Regions from separate parts of the Shewanella sp. Isolate7 genome, predicted to be linked through region 1. Evidence: predicted binding sites of a transcription regulator. Region 1 holds the regulator's gene; each other region holds the start of a gene.

Region 1 (4,200 bases):
GATTCAGACCATAGAGACCACCTATCTGGAGCTGGATCTCAATACTATGATTATGACATCCGACAGAAGCATTCGGGTCACAGGGCAAGATTTCCTCATTACCGGGGAAGGCTTATATGCCGATCTCAACGCACAAAATATACGACTGACGAGTCAGGTAGAAGGAACATATGAAACTAAATAGCCTTATTCTTGCTGGCCTGCTGTCCCTGGTCAGTATTGGCGCCCACGCCGAGGTAAACGACCTGCTGCAAGAGGTTAAGATCTCTGCCGCCAGCCAGGAAGCCGACATCAAGAACAACCAGATCATCTTCCACGGTCCGGTAGAAGTCACACAAGGCTCAATCAAGATTTTGGCCAGTAAGCTGCGCGCCTTCAGCAAAGAGAAGAATAGCGGCAAGATCCTCATCGCCACCGGCAACCCAGCCACCTACTCTCAGGTGATGGAAGATGGCCGCCCAGCATCTGCCAGTGCCAAGGAGATACGCTACGAGCTTTCCAGCCGCACCCTGACACTGATCGGCGACGCCACCCTGGAACAGGAAGGCAGCCAGGTCACAGGTTCGCAGATCCGCTACAACATAGAGCAGCAACAGCTGATCGCCGAGAGCAGCGGCAAAGACAGAGTGATCACCATCATTCAGCCTGAGAACTATCAGGAGCAGATCCAGCCAGAACAGAAACCCGAACAGCCCAAACAGGAAAAGCAATGACACACCTAACCTTGAAGGCGGAGAACCTCGCCAAGAGCTATAAGAGTCGTGCCGTTGTCCAAGACGTGAGCCTCACGGTCAAGACCGGGCAGATCGTCGGCCTGCTGGGGCCAAACGGCGCCGGCAAGACCACCACCTTCTACATGGTCGTCGGATTGGTGCAGAGCGACAAGGGCCGCATCTTTATCGACGATGACGACCTGACGCTGGATCCCATGCACCTGCGCGCCCGCAAGGGCATAGGTTATCTGCCTCAGGAAGCCAGCATCTTTCGTAAGCTCTCGGTACGCGACAACATCATGGCCGTACTGCAGACCCGCAGCGATCTGAACAACGACGGCCGCGAAGAGGAACTGGAACACCTGCTGGAAGAGTTCCATATCACCCACATCCGTGACAGCCACGGCATGGCACTCTCAGGTGGTGAACGTCGCCGGGTAGAGATCGCCAGGGCGCTGGCCGCCAACCCTAAGTTTATTCTTCTCGACGAGCCTTTCGCCGGGGTCGATCCCATCTCGGTCATCGACATCAAGAAGATCATCGAGCAGCTTAAGAATCGTGGCCTGGGGGTGTTGATCACCGACCATAATGTGCGCGAAACACTAGATGTCTGTGAGAAAGCCTATATCGTCAGCCATGGTAATCTGATCGCCGAAGGCACACCCGCCGAAATCTTAGACAACCAGCAAGTACGAGCAGTGTACTTAGGTGAACAATTCAAGCTATAGTTAATCTTATAACGGGGCCACACAGAAAAACCTATCTTAGATTGTGGCCTTAGCGACTATTCGATATATTTGTCCGGCACATATAGCCAGAGCTTTCTCATTTTATAATTAGAAACAAGGGAATAGCAGTACGATGAAAGCGTCACTTCAGCTCAAAATGGGTCAGCATCTCACCATGACGCCCCAGCTACAACAGGCCATTCGTCTGTTGCAGTTGTCGTCATTAGAGTTGCAGCAGGAGATCCAGCAGGCATTAGAATCTAACCCGCTACTGGAGTTGGACGAAGAGCAGGAGAGCGCCAATGTCGAGCTGCAAGATGATACCGTCAGCGACAACTTCGATAACAAGTACGACGACAAGATAGAGCTGGATTCGAGCCAGGATAATTCAGGTGTCGAGACCTCTGACGCCCTGACCCAGGACTCCATGCCAGACGAGCTGCCGGTCGATACCACCTGGGACGAGGTCTATACCGCCTCGCCCAACTCCAGCTCGGGCGCCATGCGTGACGACGACATGCCTTTTCAGGGTGAAACCAGCGAAGGCCTGTATGAACACCTTGAGTGGCAGAAGAACCTGACCCCCTTTTCCGATAACGATCTGGCCATCGCCACCGCCATCATAGATGCCATCGACGAGCGTGGTTACCTGACCCAGACCTGTGAAGATATTCTCGAAGCCATGGGCGATCCTGAGATCGAACTCGACGAGGTCGAGGCTGTACTCAAGCGGGTACAACACTTCGATCCCATCGGCGTGGCGGCGAGGGATCTCAGCGAATGCCTGACGATTCAGCTCGCCCAATACAGCGACGACACGCCGCACATCGCCAACGCCCGCATGCTGATCAAGGAACATCTGGATCTCATCGCCGGCCGCGACTTCCGTCTGTTGATGCGCAAGACCAAGCTCAAAGAAGATGACCTAAGGGATGCCATCGCCCTGATCCAGACACTCAATCCCCGTCCCGGTCTCGCCATCACCGCCAGCCGCGACGAGTATGTGATCCCGGATGTGACCGTCACCAAGAAGAAGGGGCGCTGGGTGGTCGAGCTTAATCCCGACAGCATGCCCAAGATCAACGTCAATCAGCAGTATGCCGCCATGGCGCGCAGCACCAAGAGCCAGGCGGATGGCCAGTTTATTCGTGGCCACCTGCAGGAAGCCAAATGGTTCCTTAAGAGCCTGGAGAGCCGCAACGAGACCCTGCTCAAGGTGACCAACTGTATCGTCGACTTCCAACAAGGCTTCTTCGAATTTGGTGAAGAGGCGATGAAGCCCATGGTACTGAACGACATTGCCGAGGCGGTGGAGATGCACGAGTCCACCATCTCACGTGTGACCACACAAAAATATATGCATACCCCGAGAGGGATCTTCGAACTCAAATACTTCTTCTCCAGTCACGTCGGTACCGACGATGGCGGAGAGTGCTCTTCAACAGCAATACGCGCCTTCATCAAGAAGCTGGTTGCTGCGGAAAACCAGAAAAAGCCATTGAGCGACAGCAAGATGGCTCAACTCTTGGCCGAACAGGGTATCAAGGTAGCTAGACGCACCATTGCCAAGTATCGCGAAGCGATGCTGATACCGCCGTCGAATCAGCGCAAGAGCTTATAAAACAAACCTGGAAACTGGAGGACTATCTTTATGCAAATAAACCTGACTGGGCACCATATCGAGATCACCCAATCTCTACGAAGCTACATCGAAGAGAAATTCACAAAGCTTGAACGTCATTTCGATCAGATCAATAATGTGCACGTTGTATTAAATGTCGAAAAGTTGCAACAGAAGGTTGAGGCAAAGTTACATCTCCGCGGCGGAGAAGTGTTCGCAACATCCGAACATGCGGACATGTATGCCGCGATAGACTCCCTGATTGACAAACTCGATCGTCAGGTCATTAAACACAAAGAGAAGCTTACTAAACATTAACGATGGAACTGAGTACCATCCTGCGGCCGGAGTGCACCACCTGCGCCACTCCGGGCAGTAAGAAAAAGGTACTGGAGCTTATCAGCGACTTAGCCGCTGTCCAGTACCCTACCCTCTCCTCTCAAGAAATTTTTGAAAGCCTTCTGGCTCGAGAGAAAATGGGCAGCACAGGTATAGGCAATGGTATCGCGATTCCTCACGGGCGGCTGACCAACATAGATCAACCCGTGGCCGTACTGGTGAAATGTGCTGAACCAATCGCATTCGATGCCATTGACAATCAGCCCGTCGATATCCTTTTTGCATTATTAGTGCCCGCAGATCAATGCGAGCAACATCTTAGCACCCTGGCCGCCATGGCCGAGAAGCTCAATGATAAGGCGATCATTAAGCAGCTAAGAAAGACCCAAGATGAATCCGAACTCTATCAGGTGATCACCCAATGAAATTGGTTTTGGTATCAGGACGCTCAGGATCGGGAAAATCCGTCGCGCTTAGGGTCTTAGAAGATCTAGGCTATTACTGTGTCGATAATCTGCCACTGCAGATGATGGAGTCCCTGCTGGAGCAGCTCAAGGGACGCAACGATCTCGTGGCCATCAGTGTCGACGTGCGCAATATGCCGAGCGAAGAGATCCAGCTGGAAAAGCAGCTGGCCAAGCTTCCCAAAGATACCGAAATCTTAAGTTTCTTCCTGAACTCCAGCGACAGCGTGCTGCTCAAGCGCTATAGCGAGACCCGCAGACTACACCCGCTGTCACGCTCTAAGGTCTCCCTCAAGGAGGCGATACAGCTCGAAGGTAAGTTACTGGATCCCATC
Region 2 (4,200 bases), on a different contig from region 1:
GATGGGATCCAGCGTCAGATCTGAGCCCTTCTTTAGCTCGTTGTTGGCACTCTTCTTCGCCTTGGTCGACTCTTGCAGGATCACGGTAATGATGTCGCCAACCTTAAGCGCCTTGATGTCCGAATAGAGGCTTGAGGCCTGGCTGTCCTGATACATGGAGCCCGTGGCGGCGATCTTGGTCGGCGGCGCCTCGGGATACACGGGAGCATAATAGGGATCGTCGGCGATCGGCTTCTGGTTGGTTGAGGCACAGCCCACCAACGCCAGCGCGACCACTAAGACGAATGACCTAGCCATATCAAACTTAGTCAATTCAAACTTAGTCATATCAAACCTCTACAAATTCTGATTGACGTAAGAGAGCATCTGGTCGACGGCCGAGATCACCTTAGAGTTCATTTCGTAGATACGCTGACTCTCGATCAGGTTCACCAGCTCTTCGGTCACGTTAACGTTAGAGGTTTCGAGCGCCCCCTGACGAATGGCGCCCATACCATCCAGTGATGCCGTGCCCTGAATAGGCGTGCCGCTGGCACCGGTTTCCAGATAGAGGTTCTGCCCCATAGGGTCCAGGCCGCTCGGATTGATAAAGTCTGACATGCTCAGCTGGCCTACCACCTGGTTTTCCGCCGCGCCTGGGGTCTTTACCGACACCTCACCTTCTGCAGAGACGGTGATGCTAGTGGCATCATCTGGGATGGTGATGGCAGGCTGCAGCACATAACCCGAGCCTGGGGTCACTATCTGCCCGGTATCGTCCAGGGTAAATTGACCGTTACGGGTATAGGCAGTGGTACCGTCGGGCAGCTGCACCTCGAAGAAACCCGGACCTTCGATCATCAGATCCAGTGAGTTATCTGTGGTCAGCATATTGCCCTGGGTGAACATCTTCTGAGTCGCCACCACCTTGGTCCCCGCACCTATGTTCAGGCCGTTGGGTAGCTTAGTATTAGAGGCGCTGATCCCCCCCGCCTGGTTGACGGTTTGATAGAGCAGGTCTTCGAAGACGGCTCGGCTCTTCTTGTATCCAACTGTGCTCGCGTTCGCCACATTGTTGGAGATCACCGAGATATCTGTTTGCTGGGCATCTAAGCCAGTCTTACTAATCCATAACGCCGGATGCATAATCTATCTCCTAACTAATGCGCATTAATGACGAAGAGGCTTGATCCATCTCTTCGGCGGTTTTCATCATCTTGACCTGCATCTCAAACTGACGCTGCAGATCGATTAAAGAGACCATCTCGTCGACGGCATTGACATTGCTGCCCTCAATAGCCCCACTCTCCACGGCAACATTGGGATCGGCCGCGGCATTCACGCCAGACATTTGACGGAACAGACCGTCCTCTCCACGCATCAGGTTTTGATTGCCAGGGTTGACTAACTTGATGCGGCCAACTTCCTCGATCACCTCGGCGGTAGAGCCAAGCGGTCTGACCGAGATGGTGCCATCTTGGGCAATCTCGACCTTCTCGATAGGAAGCGGTAATACGATGGGACCGGCATCTCCCATAATGGGGTTGCCTCTATCATTTCGCAGCAGACCCGAGGTATCGAAACTCAAGCTGCCTGAGCGGGTGTAGGCTTCGCTACCATCGACGGCCTGTACGGCTATCCAACCATCACCCTTCACCGCGATATCGAGATCCCGGCCCGTGGTCTTGATAGGGCCGGCGGCAAAGTTGGCCGACGGGTTCTCTGTCATGGAAAACACACGCGTCGGCAAGCCTTCGCCAAAGGCCTGCATTGATCTGGCCTGCTCAAGATCCGACTTGAAGCCGTCGGTATTGGCGTTGGCAAGGTTGTTGGCACGCACTGCCAGCGAATGCATATTCTGCTTGGCGCCACTCATGGCGACATAGAGTAATTTATCCACTTGCTGCTCCGTCAATGTTTCAACTAAAACTGTCTAATAACAGAACAAAGCAAACATCATGCCAAGCAATGGATTTGGTTAGACTGCTTAAATCAAGCAGATAGAAATGAAGCGAAGGGAGGAAAAGCTAAGCGGCAAGTGAAGCGGAAATGTGTTGCCGCTTGGGCAACACATTTCACTAAGGGATTAACGGATCTGCAGTACCGTCTGCTGCAGGGTATTGTTAACCTCCAGCGTACGCGAGTTAGCTTGGAAGTTACGCTGGGCCGAGATAAGGTCCACCAGCTCTGTGGTCAGATCCACGTTTGACTGCTCAAGCGCCGAGGAACGAATGCTACCGAAGGTACCGCTGTTGGCTTCACCTGCCAGTGCCGGACCAGAATCCAGGCTCTCCTTCCAAGCAGTATTACCCACCTGAGTCAGTCCCTGCTCGTTTGAGAAGCGCGCCAAGGCGACACGGGCCAGCGGTACGGTTGAGCCATTGCTGTAGCTGGCGTTGATCAAACCATCGGCGCCCACTTCCACGTTAGTCAGACGACCAACGGTAGTACCGTCCTGACTCAGCTCGGTCACCTCGAACGGTGAAGCGTACTGGGTCGGGCTGTTGAAGTTGAGGGTTAGCGTCTGGCTGCCGTCTGTACCAGGGCCTAACACGTTGGCGCCACTGACCCCGAGCGTCTCTGTAGTGATCACCGCAGGATCACTACCTATATAGGCACCAGTGTCGTTGAACGACAGCACTGAGCCCTTCCAGCCGCTGGAATTAACCGCCGTGCCGGACGAGTCGGCCACACCGTCACCCGTGGTATCGCGACCATAGGTGCCCGCGGCGCCTGCAAGATCGACCTGCTTACCGTCTACCGCGTAGAAGGCCACCCAGTTACTGGTGCCGGTATAGGCCGCCTGGGGTGGGCGCACGAAATAGGTGGTCAGGATATGGGGCTCACCTAGCGAGTCATACATGGTGACCGAGGTCGAATTGTTGTAGGTGTCTGGGTCGTTCGGATTAAAGTTAGCTGGATCTAGAGTAGACTCACCCGCATTGAGGTTCATCTGAATGCCGATGTTGTCGGTTTTCTGCGGGCTACCCGCGGTATCGGGGATCTTCACCGGCTGAGTGGTGGTGAGGCTCACCGAGGTCGAGTTACCATCCTTATCGACTGGGAAGGTCTGCAGATAGGCACCGGCCGAGTTAACCAAGTAGCTGTCGGCGTCCACCTTAAAGGCACCGGCGCGAGTGTAGGAGAGATCTTGCGAGCCCACTTCTGATGAGGTGACAAAGAAACCACCGCCATTGATCGCCATATCCAGCGCATTGCTGGTAAATTGCAGACTGCCCTGCTGGAACTGCTGAGCCACCTGGGCTGTGGTCACACCGCCACCGACTGTGGTCTTGCTGTTGGCAAAAATAGAACTGGCATACACGTCGGCGAACTCGGCGCGCGACTCCTTAAAGCCTGTGGTGTTCACGTTGGCGATGTTATTCGCCGTGGTATTGAGATCTTTTTGCGCCGCCGCGATACCACTCAATGCAATGTTAAATGACATAAATCACCTCACTAAAAATTTGTTATCTGTTCTGGACCTAAATGCCCTAACGCTCTGCTTTGTCTAGGTTTCAGACACGGCCAGAACATCACCGAGTTTGATACCGCCTATGCCTCTCAAGTTGAGAATCGCGCCGGTACTTGCCGTCCCCAGCGAAACACTCGTCACGTGAGCGTAGGTCGATACGGCTAAATCTTCACTCTTACCATCGACTTTGCCCGATGCCTTGATGGAATAATTACCGCTGGCAACGGGTTCCCCATCCTTATCCAGTCCATCCCAGGCCACATCGATGTTGCCGCCATCACTGCCGTCGACGGTGAAGGTCTTAACCAACTGCCCCTTCTCATCTTCGATGCGTACCGTGATCGACTCGATAGGCTCTGGCGTACTGATCACCCCTTTCAGCACAGGCTCTTCCGCCGAAATATGCCCGGTATCCGATGGGATCAACACCTTCTGTCCTACTAGTCCCGAGGCCTGCAACGCCTGACTCGAGGTCATCACAGTATTAAGATTGACGATCTCCTCGTTGAGCTTAGTGATGCCGTCCACGGTAGAGAAGGATGCCATCTGAGCGATCATCTGGTCGTTATCCACCGGCTTAAACGGATCTTGCATCGACAACTGCTGACTGAGTAAGGAGAAGAAATCCTCCTGGGTCAGCTCCTGGCTCTTGGCCTCAGGAATCGACGACTCCTCTTGCAGGCGCATGCTGTCGAGAAAAGGATTTCCCGTGGTCTGGGTGGTTGCCTGACTACTGGAAGCCTGAG
Region 3 (4,200 bases), on a different contig from region 1:
GCAGCAGACCCCGGTTATCGGTAACTTCTTCTTGCTGCTGACCACCATGATCTTTCTCGCTGTGGATGGTCACCTGGTGATGATCCGCATGCTGGTGGCGAGCTTCGATACCATTCCCGTGTCGATGCAGGGGATCAGCATCGCCAGCTATCGGCGCCTGGCAGAGTGGGGCGCCTATATGTTCGGCGCGGCGCTGACCATGTCTATCTCGGCGATCGTTGCGCTCTTGCTGATTAACCTCTCTTTTGGGGTGATGACCCGCGCCTCGCCGCAACTTAACATCTTCGCCATCGGTTTTCCCGTGACCATGGTGAGTGGTTTGATTATTCTCTGGTTGACCCTGACGCCTATCATGGCGCATTTCGACGAGGTCTGGCGTTCGGCCCAGTTGTTGCTGTGCGATCTGGTGCAGCTGCAATGTAGTACGGCTAGGAGTTTCTGATGGCCGATAACGATACCAGTCAGGAGAAGACCGAAGAGGCGACCCCCAGGCGACGCGAACAGGCGCGAGAGAAGGGGCAGGTCGCCCGATCTAAGGAGCTGGGCACCTCTGCCGTGCTGATGTCGGCGGCGGTGGGCTTTGCCGTTATTGGGCCGAGCCTGGGGCAGTCATTGATGAGCGTGATGACGAATCTGTTTACCATGAGCAGACCGGAGATCTACGACACCAACAGCATGTTCAACATCTGGATGATGGTCTTCAGCGAGCTGGCGATCCCTATGGCCAGCTTCGTGCTGTTTCTCGCCTTTGTTGCCTTCCTGGGGAATGTTGTGCTCGGCGGCATCACCTTCTCGGCCAAGGCTTTCATGCCGAAGGGCAACAAGATGAACCCCATCAGTGGCTTTAAGCGCATGTTTGGGGTGCAGGCCTTGGTGGAGCTAACTAAGGGGATCGCCAAGTTCTCCGTGGTGGCCCTGATGGCCTATCTGCTGCTCAGTTATTACTTTACCGATATTCTTACCCTGTCCCAGGGACACCTGCCGGGCAACGTCTATAACGCACTGGATCTGCTGGTGTGGATGTTTATCGTGCTCTGCTCCTCTACCGTGATTATTGTGGTGATCGACGTGCCGTTTCAGATCTGGAACCATAACAAACAGCTGCGGATGACCAAGCAGGAGATCAAGGACGAGTATAAAGATACCGAGGGCCAGCCCGAGGTGAAGGGCAGGGTGCGTCAGATGCAGCGTGAGATGGCGCAGCGGCGCATGATGGCCGAGGTGCCCAATGCCGACGTGATTGTGGTCAACCCCGAGCACTATGCGGTGGCGGTAAAATATGATGTGACCAAGGCCGCCGCGCCCTATGTGCTCGCCAAAGGGGTGGATGATGTGGCTTTTAAGATACGTGAGATCGCCCGTGAACATGACGTGGCCATCGTCTCTGCGCCGCCACTGGCCAGGGCCATCTATCACACCACCAAGATAGATCAGGAGATCCCCGAGGGCCTGTTTACTGCCGTTGCCCAGGTACTGGCCTATGTCTTCCAGCTGCGTCAGTATCAGCAAAAAGGCGGTAAGCGGCCAACGCCTATCCCTGTCAATCAGCCTATCCCCGACGAGTTAAAGTACTAAAGTTCAAGAAGATTCTCGCCTTGCTGCTCATCGCCTTGTCCGTTGTTTGAGCGAATGTTATTCACTTGTGTTATACCAATCGTAATAAATAATTGATCATTCTAGCTTGTTAAAACGCTCGATAACTGTATTAGTATTTTTAATTGTAGAATAACTACTTATCTAAAAATCCTGCTTTGTTCTCAAGCGTTTTTCCTGCGCTATTTCTGATCACATGTTTACTGTGATTGGTATTAAAGCTGGCCGAGAGCGCCTTAAGTTGGCGTACTTTTTGCTGAATCCTAGCTAGATGTCAAAGTTCAGGCGCTAGATTGATGGATTTGAAAGCAAGCTTAGGTCAACTAAAACAGGTAAAACCCGCCAACTTCAAAGGGATAGGCACACCTATCTTGGTACTTGCGGCGCTGGCGATGATCGTCTTGCCCATGCCAGCCTTTCTGCTGGATATCCTGTTCTCCTTTAATATCGCGTTAGCGCTGGTCGTCCTGCTGGTCGCCATCTATACCGATCGCCCCTTAGACTTTGCCGCTTTCCCAACGGTTCTGCTTGTCGCCACCCTGCTGCGTTTGGCGCTTAACGTCGCCTCGACCCGTATCGTATTGCTCGAGGGTCATAACGGTGGTGACGCCGCGGGTAAGGTGATCGAAGCCTTTGGCTCGGTGGTAATCGGCGGTAACTATGCCGTGGGTCTGGTGGTGTTTCTTATCCTGATCATCATTAACTTCGCCGTGGTGACCAAGGGTGCAGGACGTATCTCAGAGGTGAGTGCCCGCTTTACCCTAGATGCCATGCCTGGTAAGCAGATGGCTATCGATGCCGACCTTAATGCCGGGGTCCTTAACCAAGATCAGGCGCGTATTCGCCGCGCCGAAGTGACCAAGGAAGCCGACTTCTACGGCGCGATGGACGGTGCCTCTAAGTTTGTAAAAGGGGATGCGATCGCGGGCATCATGATTCTGGTGATCAACATCCTGGGTGGTTTCGTCATAGGTATGGCCCAGCACGGCCTGGACTTCTCCTCTGCGGTCGAGATCTACACCTTGCTGACTATCGGTGATGGCTTGGTGGCGCAGATCCCTGGCCTCTTGCTCTCCATCGCCGCGGCCTTGATGGTGACTCGTCAAAACGAATCTGGCGACATGGGTCAGATGGTGATGAGTCAGATGTTCGACAATCCCAAATCACTGGCCATCGCCGCCGGCGTGCTGCTGATCATGGGTATCGTGCCTGGTATGCCTCATTTTGCCTTCTTAACCTTCGGCATCATTACCGCAGCGGGCGCCTATTTTCTGCATCGTAAGAAAGATCTCGATAGGCAGCGTGCCCTGGAGATCGCCAAGACCTCGCCGGCAACCCCGGGTGATGCCAAGTCCAAAGAGCTTAGCTGGGATGATGTGCAGCAGGTCGATACCATCGGCCTGGAGGTGGGCTATCGCCTGATCCCTCTGGTGGACAAGGGCCAGGGTGGTGAGCTACTCGGCCGCATCAAGGGCGTACGTAAGAAGCTGTCTCAGGAGCTGGGCTTCCTGGTACCCGCGGTGCATATTCGCGATAACTTAGACCTTGCGCCAAACACCTATCGCATCTCGCTGATGGGGGTGGCCTCCGGCGAGGCGGATATTCGTCACGACTGTGAGCTGGCCATCAACCCTGGCCAGGTCTACGGCAAGCTGGATGGCGTCGAGACCACAGACCCGGCCTTCGGACTTGAGGCGGTATGGATAGCACCTGAGCTAAGAGAACACGCTCAGACCTTAGGCTATACGGTCGTTGATGCCGCCACGGTAGTAGCCACTCACCTGAGTCAGCTATTGACCAACAATGCCTCTAAGCTGCTGGGTTACGAAGAGGTGCAGCAGCTGATGGATATGCTGGCCAAGCATTCGCCTAAGCTGGTCAGCGGCTTTATTCCCGATGTCTTGCCGCTGGGCACTGTGGTCAAGGTGATGCAGAACCTGCTTAATGAAGGCGTCTCCATTCGCGATCTTAAGACAATCGTTCAGACGCTACTCGAGTACGGGCCTAAGAGTAACGATACCGAAGTGCTCACCGCCGCCGTACGTATTGCGCTTAAACGCATGATTGTACAAGAAATAAGCGGGCCAGAGCCGGAAATTCCTGTCATTACTTTGGCGCCTGAATTGGAACAGATGTTGCATCAGTCTATGCAGGCAACGGGAGGCGAGGGGCCGAATATCGAACCTAGCCTTGCCGAGAGGATGCAAAAGTCGTTACTCGACGCATCCCAGCGTCAGGAGATGGTGGGTCAGCCAGCCATCCTACTGACTTCGGGTATGTTACGTTCGACGCTGTCGCGTTTTGTTAAACATACGATTCCAAATCTAAGGGTGATCTCTTACCAAGAGGTACCCGATGAGAAACAAATTCGCATCGTATCGGCGGTCGGCCAGTAGAGGGTATTTAAGTGAAAATTAAACGTTTTTTGGCGAAAGATATGCGCTCTGCATTGGCCCAGGTAAAAGAGACTTTAGGCTCGGATGCGGTGATCATGTCCAATAAAAAAGTCACCGGCGGCATAGAGATTGTGGCCGCGGTCGACTACGACGAGCCTAAGCCAAGCGTGGCCAAATCAAGCGATGCCGCGCCCCTGTCACCCAGCTTTCT
Region 4 (4,200 bases), on a different contig from region 1:
ACAGGGTCCGCACCATGAGGCACGGACCCTGTTTATCAGACTATCTAGTCTAGAGGAGTATCAGCTGGCGCTCTTGAGCGAGACAAACTCAGGATAGGCATCGATACCACAATCCGATGCGTCCATGCCGTTGTACTCTTCCTCTTCAGAGACACGGATACCCATGGTGACCTTGAGTAGATACCAGGCCGCAAAAGAAGCCGAGAACACCCAGGCGAAGATAACAGCCGCACCATAGAGCTGACCCAACAGCGTCGCATCGGCATTTGATAGTGGCACTAACACCAGACCAAACAGACCGGCAACACCGTGTACCGAAATCGCGCCGACAGGATCGTCAATCTTGATTCGATCGAACATCACGATAGAGAAGACCACCAGACCACCGGCTACCAGGCCGATAACCCCGGCCAGAGGCAGCGAAGGCGACAGCGGATCGGCGGTGATCGCCACCAGGCCCGCCAAGGCGCCGTTTAAGATCATGGTCAGATCCGCCTTACCCCATACCATCTTACAGACCACCAGGGCTGAGACGGCGCCGAACGCGGCTGCAGAGTTGGTGTTGACGAAGATCTTCGCCACCGCCGAGGCATTTTCGGCATCAGACACCAGTAGCTGAGAGCCACCGTTAAAGCCGAACCAACCCATCCACAGAATGAACATACCTAGGGTAGCCATCGGCAGGTTTGAACCTGGGATAGGGTTAACCTGACCGTTAGGGCCATACTTGCCCTTACGAGCGCCGAGCAACAAGACGCCTGAGATCGCCGCGGCTGCGCCCGCCATGTGCACTATGCCACTGCCGGCAAAGTCGACAAATCCCGCCTCTGAGAGGAAACCGCCACCCCAGGTCCAGTAACCCTCGATTGGATAGATAAGCCCTGTCATTACCACAGAGAAGATCAGGAAGGCCCACAGCTTCATACGCTCGGCAACGGCGCCAGAGACGATAGACATAGCCGTCGCCACAAATACCACCTGGAAGAAGAAATCCGACTCCAGCGCATGGTCGGCATCACTGGCCTGAGCACCAATGAGACTGGCGAACGAAGGCAACCAGCCGCCCTCGGCGTTATCCACATACATGATGTTGTAACCCACCACCAGATACATGATACAGGCGATAGAATAGAGACAGACGTTCTTGGTTAAGATCTCTGTGGTGTTCTTAGAGCGCACCAGGCCCGCTTCCAACATGGCAAAGCCCGCCGCCATCCACATCACCAGCGCGCCTGAGATCAAGAAATAAAAGGTGTCGAGCGCAAACCTCAACTCAGATACTGTCGCACCTAATTTTACTAACTCTTCCATTGGAATTTCCCCCTTAAAGTGCTTCGTTATCGAGTTCGCCGGTACGGATACGGATCACCTGATCGAGATCCGTCACAAAAATCTTGCCGTCGCCTATCTTGCCCGTGTGCGCCGCCGCCACGATGGACTCGATAAGGTGATCGACATTTTCAGCCTTAGTCGCGATATCCAGTTTGACCTTAGGCAGAAAATCTACCTGGTATTCGGCGCCACGATAGAGCTCAGTATGGCCTTTCTGACGTCCGAATCCCTTCACCTCGGTCACCGTCATCCCCTCAATCCCCAACCCTGCAATGGCTTCTCGCACATCATCGAGTTTGAATGGCTTGATTATTGCGCTGATTAATTTCATTACCGCCTCCGACTCATCTTAGTATTCTTGCTGATGCCAAAGGCAATTCAATCATCAGGCCAATATTACAAAGCCTTAACATTCATAAACTTAGTAATACAGGCTCACTTAGGGTTGAATACAAATGCACCAAATAGGTGCGGCTATGCATTGACTGCACAGAAATAGCGCAGCCAACTATTCGACTTATGACGGATTGGTAGAGGGGATTATCTGGGTATCATGGAGTCACCACCCATTGAGGAGCGCCCCATGTTAAAACCACAGGAATGTGTGCTGATCATCGTCGATGTTCAAGGAAAGCTGGCTACCCTGATGCACCAAGCCGAGGAACTTGAAACCCGGCTTATCACACTGATCAAGGCGGCCGAGCTGTTTGAGATCCCAGTCATCTGGCTCGAACAACTCCCCGATAAGCTAGGCGCCACCAGCCCGGCATTAGCTGCGCTACTTGCGCCTCACTATCAGCCTATCGCCAAGGCAACTTTTAGCGCCTGGCAAGCAGAGCCCTTCAGACAGGCATTGCGCCAGTATGACAGGCCCAAGGTGCTGCTCGCCGGTATAGAGACCCATATCTGCGTCTATCAGACCTGCCGGGATCTGCTGGATAACAGTTACGAGGTGCACCTGGCGACAGACGCCGTCTCCTCGCGAACACAAGCCAACAAAATCTTGGGCTGCGAGATGATGGCGCAGCACGGCGCGCTGTTGACCAACAGCGAATCTCTACTGTTCGAGCTGCAGGCTGAGGCCAGCGGCGACAGGTTCAAGGCCTTATTGAAGATGATTAAATAAGAGCAGACATAAAAAAGCCCCGGATGACCGGGGCTTTTACTATGCAGGGGGGGAGAAATTAGTAAGTTGCTTCGCGCTTCTTAGCTTCGGCATCCCACTTAGGAAGTACAGTCTTCTTGAACTCTTCCTTGTCGCCATTCAACTTCTTCATATCCATACCCAGTGCAGCTTGTGCCTTAGCCTTGGTAGAGACATCAGGGAAGGCGATAGGTTGCTTGACGCCTTTCTTCGCTAGCAGCTGAGCAAGCTTAACGCGAGCATCACCAGCCTTATCTACCGAGGTACCTAATATACGCAGTGCTTCATCAGCCGCGTGAGCCGCAACACCGTGAGAGGCAGTTGCATAGTCCCAGCGCCATTGTGAATGACGGATATCCATTAAGATAGGCTTCATTTCAGCTTCGGTTGCACCGGCATCCCAAGCAGCTTTAGCTTCGAAGTGTGCTTTAACTAACTGAGATTCAGCTCGTGCTTTAAGCTCAGCGACTTTCGCTTTACGTTCTTTAGTTAGGTTAACCATGAACTCTTTGCTTTGAGTATGACAAGTCGCACAAGTCTCTTCGAAGCGATCGAATGGATTACCTACCTTATGGTCTGTAAACTTACGGCCTTCAGCATTCTTCACTTTAGGCATGTGACAGTCGGTACAGGTCACATTGTTCTTACCGTGTACACCCAGCTGCCAAGTTTCATAACCTGGGTGCTGTGCTTTCAGCATAGGCGTCTTAGAAACAGCATGTGTCCAGTCTTTGAACTCCATGTTGTCGTAGTAGACTTCCATCTGCTCAACGGTTGTACCCATATCCCATGGGAATTTCACGAAGCCCTTACGATCTTTGGTCTTCTCGAAGTAGTACTCTACGTGACACTGGCCACAAACCATAGACTGCTTGTCTTTCTTAGAAGCCTTGTCAAACGGTGTGCCTAGTGTAGCCATTGCGCGCTCGGCGAATGGACGTGACATGCGTAGCTTAGAAGAGCCTTTCTCGTGACAGTCTGAACAACCGATAGTGTTAACGATTTCGGCGCCGCCTTTGTACCACTTACCAGTAAAGTAGCCATCTTCGCCCTGCTCTTCGATAACGCGCGGTACGTCTGGGCTCTTACAAGACCAACATGCCATCGGCATTGGACCATCTTCTGCAGACTTAGGCGCACCGGTACGCAGTGTATTGCGTACGTCAGTTACCGCATACATGTGACCACGTGGCGCATTGTAATCTTTCGCGAAACCATAACCTGCCCACAATACGACTAGGCTAGGAACCTCTTCAAGCATATCGACAACTTCTTTGCTTTCGGCAGTGTCATGCCAGCTGTTGTACTGCTTTGAAAACTTGTCTTTGTAGACTTCATTGCGTGGCTCGGTCTTGTCGCTTGCCATAACGCCGGTAGCCATCAGGCCAGCGGCGACCAAAGCACTCAGTGCAAAGGTTTTTGTTGTTAATGTTCTCACCATCTCATCTCCGTGTTACTTTTTTATAGTAGTCTTTAAAACCACAACATCTCCAGGGCCAAAGTTAGTCCCTTAACCCCGTTAAAAATATACCCCTTATGGGGTATCCGGGTTAAAACTTGAGGCAGATCATAATGTGAATGTGTTGTTGGTCACATTTTTACCACATTGTTAATTTTATCAGCGATTGCTAAACAAGTATGATAGTCCAAATTTCCGATTTTTTCCTATTATTTAATGAGTTCTAATACATGAAGAAAGGTAGTCTTACCTCCACCATCTTAAG

What was found. Region 1 encodes sigma-54, which starts transcription at its own class of promoters, with help from an activator protein. Its sites were predicted from a motif close to GTTGGCACGNNNNTNGNNT; they were not measured.
Region 2: a site for sigma-54 is predicted at 1,927-1,945, ahead of flgF (flagellar basal-body rod protein FlgF). Genes of this name have one in related genera too.
Region 3: a site for sigma-54 is predicted at 1,834-1,852, ahead of flhA (flagellar biosynthesis protein FlhA). Genes of this name have one in related genera too.
Region 4: a site for sigma-54 is predicted at 1,709-1,727, ahead of L1D47_RS08255 (P-II family nitrogen regulator). Genes of this name have one in related genera too.

What each region holds. Positions count from the first base shown of each region.
Region 1 is NZ_JAKEVJ010000003.1:65,724-69,923, reverse strand. It holds gene lptC (LPS export ABC transporter periplasmic protein LptC) at 1-184, shown strand, start outside; gene lptA (lipopolysaccharide transport periplasmic protein LptA) at 171-713, shown strand; gene lptB (LPS export ABC transporter ATP-binding protein) at 710-1,441, shown strand; gene L1D47_RS01385 (RNA polymerase factor sigma-54) at 1,575-3,062, shown strand; gene hpf (ribosome hibernation promoting factor) at 3,093-3,380, shown strand; gene ptsN (PTS IIA-like nitrogen regulatory protein PtsN) at 3,383-3,826, shown strand; gene rapZ (RNase adapter RapZ) at 3,823-4,200, shown strand, end outside.
Region 2 is NZ_JAKEVJ010000069.1:8,807-13,006, reverse strand. It holds gene flgH (flagellar basal body L-ring protein FlgH) at 1-297, opposite strand, end outside; gene flgG (flagellar basal-body rod protein FlgG) at 337-1,125, opposite strand; gene flgF (flagellar basal-body rod protein FlgF) at 1,136-1,879, opposite strand; gene flgE (flagellar hook protein FlgE) at 2,066-3,427, opposite strand; gene flgD (flagellar hook assembly protein FlgD) at 3,491-4,200, opposite strand, start outside.
Region 3 is NZ_JAKEVJ010000048.1:18,038-22,237, reverse strand. It holds gene fliR (flagellar biosynthetic protein FliR) at 1-442, shown strand, start outside; gene flhB (flagellar biosynthesis protein FlhB) at 442-1,575, shown strand; gene flhA (flagellar biosynthesis protein FlhA) at 1,890-3,989, shown strand; gene flhF (flagellar biosynthesis protein FlhF) at 4,001-4,200, shown strand, end outside.
Region 4 is NZ_JAKEVJ010000025.1:63,747-67,946, forward strand. It holds gene L1D47_RS08250 (ammonium transporter) at 61-1,311, opposite strand; gene L1D47_RS08255 (P-II family nitrogen regulator) at 1,325-1,663, opposite strand; gene L1D47_RS08260 (hydrolase) at 1,916-2,458, shown strand; gene nrfA (ammonia-forming nitrite reductase cytochrome c552 subunit) at 2,517-3,917, opposite strand; gene narQ (nitrate/nitrite two-component system sensor histidine kinase NarQ) at 4,166-4,200, shown strand, end outside.